Regions from separate parts of the Pseudoalteromonas sp. APC 3358 genome, predicted to be linked through region 2. Evidence: predicted binding sites of a transcription regulator. Region 2 holds the regulator's gene; each other region holds the start of a gene.
The links. The regulator sigma-54, encoded in region 2, starts transcription at its own class of promoters, with help from an activator protein. The targets are predictions, from matches to a motif close to GTTGGCACGNNNNTNGNNT.
Positions count from the first base shown of each region.

Region 1 (3,192 bases), on a different contig from region 2:
ACACGCTGATTGTGTTTTTTAACTGCTTTACGAATTTGATTGATTTTAGCGCGTTTATCTTTGCGTTTTTCAGGCATAACAGAAAGCTTAGTTTGTGTTTCGCGGCCTAATTTAACGGTTTTACGCAAGTAGTTTACTGTTTCTAAATCATACTCCATCCAACCACCTTGTGGCACGCGCTTATCAAGCTCTAATTTACCGTAACGAATACGAATAAGACGAGATACTTCCGCATCTTGAGACTGCCATAAACGACGAACTTCACGGTTACGCCCTTCATTTAACGTTACGTTAAACCAACGGTTAACACCTTCGCCACCCATAGGGGTTACAGTCGTGAATTTGGCTGGACCATCTTCAAGCTCAACACCACGTAGTAAGTTTTTAACCGTCTCGTTGGTTACTTCACCAAATACACGTGCAGAGTATTCACGCTCTACTTCATAGCTTGGGTGCATTAAACGGTTTGCCAGTTCACCATCGTTTGTAAAAAGCATTAAACCCGATGTATTAACGTCTAGTCGACCAACCGCAATCCAGCGATCGCCATCAATACGAGGAAGTCGGTCAAATACAGTACGACGCCCTTCAGGATCTTTACGTGTGCTTAACTCACCTTCTGGTTTGTTATACATAATCACACGACAGATTCGGTCTGCTTTTTCTTCGATTTTTACACTGTGTCCGTCAACACGAATCAAATCGGTTTCTTCAACACGGTCACCTAACTTTGCCACTTTACCGTTTACACTAACGCGGTTTGCGTCAATGTATTTTTCCATTTCACGGCGTGAGCCTACGCCTGCACGGGCTAAGACTTTTTGTAACTTTTCACCTTGTATAATACTCATTCGGATGGTTCTCTCACAGAAGGATCGCTCAATAACTGGTTAATTTTACTTTGCTGCTCTGTTGGCAACGCAGGTAAATTTTCAAGTCCAGTTAACGAAAAATAATCTAAAAATTGCTTAGTAGTTGCATATAAAGCCGGCTTTCCCGGAACCTCTTTATGCCCTACCACTTTAACCCACTCTCTTTCGAGTAAGGTTTTAATAATATTCGAACCCGTAGTAACACCTCTTACTTGCTCAATTTCGCCGCGTGTAATGGGCTGCCTGTATGCAATAAGTGATAATGTTTCCAGTAAAGCACGCGAGTATTTTGGTGCGCGTTCTTGCCACAAGTTATTTAACCAAGGGCTTAAACTACTGCATGCCTGAAACCGATACCCACTACCAACTTCAACTAAGCGAATACCACGAGTTTGAAAATGTTCTTGTATTGTATCTATTGCGTCATTTATTCGCGTCATAGAAATAGCTAAATCTATTAATACGATATCTTTAAGGTGGCGTTTACTAACAGGCTTATCTGCAACAAAAATAGCTGCTTCAATGATCTCAACTAGTTGTTCATCACTAATTCGCCGACCCGCCATACACACTCTTAACAAATAAAAATACACAGCCATCTATTATGACAGAACAACACCAAACTAGGAAAATATATCTATCAAATAACTAAATTTAAAACACAAAAAAAGCCAGTGACTAGCACTGGCTTTAATCTTACTTACTAAAATGGTAACTATTAGTTACTTTTAAAAGCTTCTAATGCATCATCTTCAGCTACTGCGTTACCGTATTTTTTAATGTAACCCATAAACTCGCTTTTACTGATGCGCTTATCTTGGTTTTTATCCATGTAACCAAAATGATTTGAAATATCATCATCGTTACCTTCAACTACCGAGATATAGCCATTGCTGTCGTTATCTAAGCTTGAAAAACTGCTTTCAATTTTATCGAATTTAGCAATTTCAGCTTTAAATGCCGACTCACTTACTTCAGAATCAGTGGCTACTTTGCCATTATTAAGCTTCATATAAGTGTTAAATTCTTTGCGGCTAATTTCGTTATCCATATTGGTATCAATATTTGAAAAATGGCCCCAAATGCTATCGTCATCAGCTTCAATTTTTGAGATGTAGCCATCGCTATCATTATCTAAACTTGCAAAGTCACTGTCTATTCTTTCAAGACCTTGATTAGATGAACAAGCCGCTATGCTTAATGATGCTAAAATAGTGGCTGCTAATGTTAACTTTTTCATAAGACGTATCCTTCGTAATTAATTAAATGTCACTTTAACTAATACAAATCCAATGCCAATAATAGTTAACTTATAATAATCAATAACTTAATCTCGATCGGTATATTTATTAAACAGTTTCAATAAGTTAAGCTTGCAAGCTTTGCAAACAACCTTGTAATTTTTGCAAAAAAATACCCGGTAAAAACCAGGCATTTCAAATTTACTTATTATAGTTAAGCTAATAATTAGATTGCTGCGTTTTGGTAGCGTTTAACAAACTCAGTAACGTTTTGACCATTACATTTTAATGAGTTTAGGTTACCAATTTTTTGACGAACAGGTGCTAAACCTTGTTTTAAAGCCGTCATACATAATTGAGTTTCTTGTTGAGCGTCTTTTGCAAATACTTCTACTTTCTCAACTGATGCGTTGCTTAATGTCGTTTTTTTAGCAATATCACGAATATCTTCACCATTACATAAAATGCTTTTAGAAAAACGAGATAGGTAAACACCGTGCTGGGCAGCTTCTTTACGAGCAACGCTAAAGCCTTCGTTTGCACTTAGTACACATAACTTAGACTCAATTTTGTTATCTTGGCTAAAGTAAGTATTGCTTTGAGCTGACGCAGTTGCAGATGCTAGTAAAGCAGTGGCTAAAAGTAGTTGAGTTTTCATGAGAGATCCTATTTGAACGAGCTAAACAAGTGAATTTCGCGCATTATATATTCAATAAAGTTAAGTTCAATTGAATTTTTTATTTATTTAAATAATTAATATTGTATTCACAATGTTTAAACTTTACCCATCATTTGATCAACATTTGCGCAGCTATTATCTCAATTCAGTCATGTTATGTACGCGTATTTACTGATACAATTTAATCTATTAAATAGAACCAATTTTAAGGTAAATTTTATGAAAGTGATTTCTTTCAATATCAATGGTCTGCGTGCTCGTCTTCACCAATTACAAGCAATTATCGACAAACATCAACCAGACGTTATTGGCTTGCAAGAGATTAAAGTTCACGACGAAGCATTCCCATTAGAAGATGTACAAAAAATGGGATATCACGTCTACTTTCATGGTCAAAAAG
Region 1 is NZ_JASDCE010000007.1:236,924-240,115, forward strand. It holds gene rluB (23S rRNA pseudouridine(2605) synthase RluB) at 1-851, opposite strand, end outside; gene scpB (SMC-Scp complex subunit ScpB) at 848-1,438, opposite strand; gene QL995_RS12945 (EF-hand domain-containing protein) at 1,591-2,112, opposite strand; gene QL995_RS12950 (hypothetical protein) at 2,340-2,771, opposite strand; gene xthA (exodeoxyribonuclease III) at 3,012-3,192, shown strand, end outside.
Region 1: the regulator sigma-54 is predicted to act here: its motif matches at 2,154-2,172, upstream of QL995_RS12945 (EF-hand domain-containing protein).

Region 2 (3,192 bases):
CATCAATGCTAACAGCAATTTTATCGTAGCTATCAGACACACTGCGAACTAATGAAGGAAGCAAGTTAACTGGAATATTATCTACGCAATAATAACCTAAATCTTCTACAACGCGTAAAGCAACCGACTTTCCAGAACCAGAACGGCCGCTTATGATAATTAACTCCATTTAACACCCTTTATAAAACTATGATTGATTGACAATAACTTGGTAAAGCTCAGCATCTGATTTTGCACTGCGTAACTGTTTACAAAAATCTTTGTTGTTTAGTTTATCAGCAATGGTTGCTAGAGTCTTTAAGTGCTGCTGGTTATCGCCATCTGGTACGATGAGTGCAACGAAAATATCAACAGGGCGATTATCGATTGCATCAAAATTTATTGGAGTTTCGCTAACGAGTACTAAAGCCAAAGGCTCTTCTGCACCGCTCATTCTTCCATGAGGAATGGCAATGCCACGCCCTATACCTGTACTACCCAATTTTTCTCTGCTCATTAAAGCATTAAGAATATCTTGTTGCGGTAAATACGGAAGTTTGTCGTGAGCAAGTTCGCTAATGAACTCTAAAATTCTTTTTTTGCTATTAAAAAGGACCGCAGCTTTGCTGCAGTCCTGGCATATAAGTGAGCTTAATTTCATCATATTAGTGTCGAGCAAGCTTCTCTTTGTGTTTAATTACTTGTCGATCGAGCTTGTCGATCAACGAGTCAATGGCGGCATACATATCTTGATGTTCTGTAGAGGCAAATAGCTCAGCACCGCTTACGTGTATGGTGGCTTCTGCTTTTTGATTTAATTTTTCTACATCGAGAATGACATGAACATTATTAATATGATCAGAGTGTCTTTCTAGCTTCGCAAATTTGGTATTAATATAGTCTCTTAGTGAATCGGTTAATTCTACGTGACGACCAGTTAAGTTTAGTTGCATAAGCATTACCCTCTTTTTTTTGCGTCTTAAATCAAACTTTTACGCTGATTTGACGGTGGAATAGCCAGAGATTCGCGGTATTTTGCGATTGTACGTCTCGCTACTTTAATTCCTTGCTCAGCCAATATATCCGCTATTTTGCTATCACTCAATGGTTTTGCTGAGTTTTCTGCTGCGATTAATTTTCGGATAAGCGCACGGATTGCTGTAGATGAACATTCACCACCGTTTTCGGTGCTTACATGGCTTGAGAAAAAGTATTTAAGCTCAAATATACCACGGGGTGTGTGCATATACTTTTGGGTTGTTACGCGCGAAATTGTTGATTCGTGCATTTCTACCATTTCAGCAACATCATTTAAAACCATTGGTTTCATGGCTTCAGGACCGTGTTCAAAAAAGCCTTGTTGTTGCTTAACAATACAATTTGTTACTTTTAATAGCGTGTCGTTTCTACTTTCTAAGCTTTTAATAAACCATTTAGCTTCTTGTAAATGCGAGCGAATAAACTGGCTGTCACCACTGGATTTTACAGTGCGAGACATTGCAGCGTATTGGCTATTAACACGAATTTTAGGCATGCTATCTGGGTTTAACTCAACAACCCAGCGGCCTTTAATTTTTTTAACTGACACATCGGGAATAACATACTCAGATTCTTCTCTTACAATAGTATCTGCAGGTTTAGGGCTAAGAGTATGTATTAATGTCATTACTTCTTTAAGCTCTTCTTCTTTGAGCTTAGTTTTCTTCATTAATGTACGATAGTCACGAGCAGCTAATAAATCAATATGCTCGGTTAAAATCATTTTTGTTTCATTAATGTAAGGTGTTTCTTTATCAAACTGGTTAAGCTGAATACACAAACACTCTTGTAAACTACGTGCAGCAATACCAACAGGATCAAACAGTTGGATGCGTTTTAATACAGCTTCAATTTCATCAAGTTCGACTTCGTTATCATCTTCGTTTTCTTGATTAAAGCTTTCTAAAATCTCTTCGCAGCTTAGTGTTAAAATACCTGAATCATCGACGGCTTCTACAATAGCAATAGCAATAGCTTCGTCTGTAGGGCTAAATGGCGTTAGTTGTAACTGCCACATTAGATACTCATGGAGCGTTTCAGTAGAGGCGCCTTGGTATATTGATTCGTCTTCAGGCATCGGACCCGATGATGCTGCTGGAGCGGCACTCATGTACTCATCCCAACTAACATCCATAGCCATGTCGTCACTTAGCGTGTCTTTTGCAAGTGCTTCACCACTATCTTGTTCGTATTCGCTTGGAGCATCATCGGCAGATGCGCTAACAGTTATGTCATCTGTATCTGCTTTTTGCTCGTTTTTACCTGCAGCGTCTTCTGAATAGTCTGCTTCTTCAACCTCTAATAGCGGGTTGCTGTCGAGAGCTTCTTGTATTTCTTGCTGGAGATCCAATGTACTGAGTTGCAACAAACGAATAGCTTGTTGCAGCTGTGGAGTCATTGTAAGTTGCTGGCCCATGCGCAGCTGTAGTGATTGCCTCATGTATCTCTAACAATCCTTTTATGTTGTTATAATTAATACTAGCAGATGCTTAAAGACATGGCGTAAATGTTACAGCCTAAATTGCTCGCCTAAGTAAACATCGCGTACTGTTTTATCATTTAATACGTGTTCTGGAGTACCTGATGCAATCAGCTCCCCATGAGAAACAATGTAGGCTTTTTCACAAACATCAAGGGTTTCTCTTACGTTATGATCGGTAATTAATACACCAATCCCACGATTTTTAAGATGTTCTATTATTTTCTTTATATCTAATACCGAAATCGGGTCAACACCTGCAAATGGTTCATCCAGTAATATAAATTTAGGATCTGCTGCCAGCGCACGTGCTATTTCAACACGACGACGTTCGCCACCCGACAATGCCATACCTTGGCTATCACGAATGTGTTGTATGCTAAATTCATCTAATAATTTATCGAGAGTGTCTTCTCTAGCTTGTTTATTTAACTCTTTGCGCGTTTCTAAAATGGCCATTAAGTTTTGATAAACAGTCAGCTTTCTGAATATTGAAGACTCTTGCGGTAAGTAGCCAATGCCTAATCTAGCACGACTATGCATAGGTAAAAGAGTAATATCGTTATCGTCTATCGATATTTTACCTTTGTCGCTAGGTACAAGTCCTACTATCATATAAAACGTGGTGGTTTTACCTGCGCCGTTAGGGCCAAGTAAGCCAACAATACTGCCAGCTTTGACTTCAAGGCCGACGT
Region 2 is NZ_JASDCE010000002.1:80,320-83,511, forward strand. It holds gene rapZ (RNase adapter RapZ) at 1-169, opposite strand, end outside; gene ptsN (PTS IIA-like nitrogen regulatory protein PtsN) at 188-640, opposite strand; gene hpf (ribosome hibernation promoting factor) at 645-932, opposite strand; gene QL995_RS03035 (RNA polymerase factor sigma-54) at 959-2,458, opposite strand; gene lptB (LPS export ABC transporter ATP-binding protein) at 2,528-3,192, opposite strand, start outside.

Region 3 (3,192 bases), on a different contig from region 2:
TGGGTTTTACAGTAGGCAAGCAAGGTAGCGAGAATCCTTTCAGAAAGAATGTTTACTTTATTGATCCCGCCGGGTTTGAGGTGGAATTTGTAGAGTATTTAAGTGACATACCAAGCGAGCGAAATAACGATTTATAATAAAATACCAAGCAGCACGCTAAAGTGCTGCTACTCAATTATAGTTAGCGGCTATTATTACCCGTGCCAAACTGGGTTTTTAGCTCATTTGCAAAGCTCATAAATTTTTCTTTAATTGTGCGCTTTATTTTTACTTCAACCGATCCCATAACTGCCTTTCCTTCAATATGAATAGTAGGACCTTGGCGTTTGTTAAGCGACACCGATTTATTTTCAAGACTACTTAAAATACAAAACATTTTAGACACTACATTTACATGCTCTGGTACGTAAATCTCATCGCTACCAAAAATACAGTTAACGTGAATAGTTACATTTTGATGCGCAAAAATGGCATCAGTAAAATCAAGTACCACCGATCCCATAAAGTTACTTAAATATATATTTTTTGGCACGACCCACTGACCGCTTCGTTCGTTAGAGCCTAAAATACTACGTAATGTAAAATCATCATCACTGTTTTGCTGTGCACTATAATGTGGTTTAAATTGCGATTGTTTTTCTGCTTTATATTGCTGATCGGTATTAAGTGTTAAGTCTTCTACTAAGGCTAAAAGAGCGTCGTTATTAGGTGCATCCATCGCGCTATCGAGTCGTCTCTCAAATGCATCAACAGAAATAACCCCATGACTGTAATTATAAATTAATTGATCAATTACTTGTTCGCGTACTTGCTCTATTGGGCGGTCTTCAACTTTTACAGACATGGGGCATTCCTTATTATATTTACTATTGATACTGCTCTTGATGTTTATATGCAAAGCACGCACCAAATATAATCACCCTAATTATCAGTAGGTTAATTTATAATGATGTTTTTTATTTTGTTATATTAACGATAGATTAACCAAAAATGCAATTATCTAGCTATTTTCACTATTTGAGAAAGTTTTACCGAGTAGCCTGTAAATAGTTACACAACTATAGATAATGCCTCACTCCAAAATAAACTCAACCCATTGAAATCTAAGTATAAATAAAGTTGGCCCAAAGCTCGCATTAGTTAAAGTGTCTTTAATCAAAAGGAGAAAGATTATGAAAACATTTAACAAGTCTATTATCGCAGCTCTAGTTCTTGGTACTACGGCTATGGGTGCCCAAGCAAACAGCTGGGAAAACGAAAGTAAAGATGCTTGGATTGATGGTAAGGCAGAAACAGTTCTACTTATGAACACTAATCTAAACAACTTTGACATTAACACTGATGTAAAAAATGGCAAAGTAGTACTTACAGGTAAAGTTAATAGCGAGCTTGATAAAGAGCTAGCAGAAGAACTTGTACTTAGCCTAGATGGTGTATCTGATGTTGATAACAGCCTTACTGTTGTTAAAAGCATGGATACCAAAGATAAAAGCAATGACATGATGGACGATGATGATAACGACCTAACGGACGCTAAAATCACCACTGTAATCACAACTCGCTTCCTGTTTGACTCAGAAGTTGGTGGTACAGACATCGATGTTGATACCGACAATGGTATTGTAACTCTGAACGGTTCAGTAGAGTCTGAAGCTGAAAAACAACTAGCAGTTAAAATTGCTAAAAATGCTGAAGATGTTCGTGACGTAGTTGATAAACTAGCTATTGTTGCTGAATAATACAGTATAGTTAAGGCCCACTAACACTGGGCTTTACGCCTTTTTAATGCTTAATTTAAATGGAGTTTAGTCATGGATATTATTCGTATAATACTTTCGGTTTTATTACCGCCATTAGGTGTGTTTTTGCAAGTTGGCTTAGGTATGCATTTTTGGTTAAATATTTTATTAACACTGCTAGGTTATTTCCCAGGTTTAATACATGCAATCTACATTATTGCGAAAAAATAATGACAGATTATATATTGTGTAAGCCGACTACTGAGGCCTAATGATACAAGTGCCCCAGTACTGTTCGGCTCACAATATTAGTTTTTAAAGTAAATATTTTTTATCAAAATCTAATTTTTAATTTACTCAAACTAAGTGATTTATTTCTTGTAACTCACTCCCAAAATTCCCTCAGCCAAAGCATTGTTTACTTCAATTAAGCTTTCTAACTAACTGCAGTGTTCTGATTCTGTATTGATGCCAGTTAGGAAATCTTTAACATTAGTTTGTTTATATATCTACAATACGCGATTAATTACTCTATTATTTAGTGACAATATTACCATCACTTCTAGTGTTATCATTACACCAAGCTTTTACGCATATTGAGGTAGCTAATTGAATATTCGACTTATACTGTCAGGCGTTGTGTCATTCGTTTTTTATTTTAGCTGGGCCTACTGGGCGAACAGTTCGGCAGATATTGCTAAATCGGTCACGCTTCAAGCTGCATTAGTACAAGGTTTGTATAGTGGATTTGTAACGCTGTTTTTTACTTTTATTTTAGAAAAGGTCGTCAACAAGTATAAGTCTAGTTATGTAACGCTTGCGTTTGTAACTCCAATTATTTGTATGTTTCATTCTAAAACACCACAAAACGTAGCAATACGACAAAGCTTCAATAATGCAATTAACTCTAGCGCCTCGTATTTAGGTAACAAAAAAATAGCAGGTGTACTTTTTGCGCCTATTATTCCGATTACTGTTCAATCGAGCTTAGTGATTATGGTGAATGTAATTAATCAGACACCTAATTTGGCACTTACAGTAGCCCCAAGCATATTTTTTACAGCCTTGTATGCCTACACATATATGTTAGCTTTACTTAAAAAAGTAGAGCGTTAAATATAAAAGACTACATGTGGGAGGAAGGTTTTTATAATTTAATGCAGAGAATATCATGGGAAATATCTTGTATTTTATGTTTATACCCACCTAAAAGATTACTATTTAAGCAGTTAGCTTACTGATTGTTAAAATAAAGGTGTTTGGTAGTGACAAGCACCTAAAAAGTTTTTATACTGCAACCCGCTTTAGTCGCTCTGTGACTGAACGCTTCAAAAATTAACTGCCTAGCAGTTATATAAAAGTTGGCCCCTTAGCTCAGTTGGTTAGAGCACACGACTCATAATCGTTAGGTCCCCAGTTCGAGTCTGGGAGGGGCCACCACTTTTACAAGCTT
Region 3 is NZ_JASDCE010000005.1:106,190-109,381, forward strand. It holds gene QL995_RS09595 (VOC family protein) at 1-137, shown strand, start outside; gene QL995_RS09600 (LiaF domain-containing protein) at 182-844, opposite strand; gene QL995_RS09605 (BON domain-containing protein) at 1,173-1,739, shown strand; gene QL995_RS09610 (YqaE/Pmp3 family membrane protein) at 1,812-1,970, shown strand; gene QL995_RS09615 (hypothetical protein) at 2,349-2,855, shown strand; tRNA gene QL995_RS09620 (tRNA-Ile) at 3,103-3,179, shown strand.
Region 3: the regulator sigma-54 is predicted to act here: its motif matches at 1,119-1,137, upstream of QL995_RS09605 (BON domain-containing protein).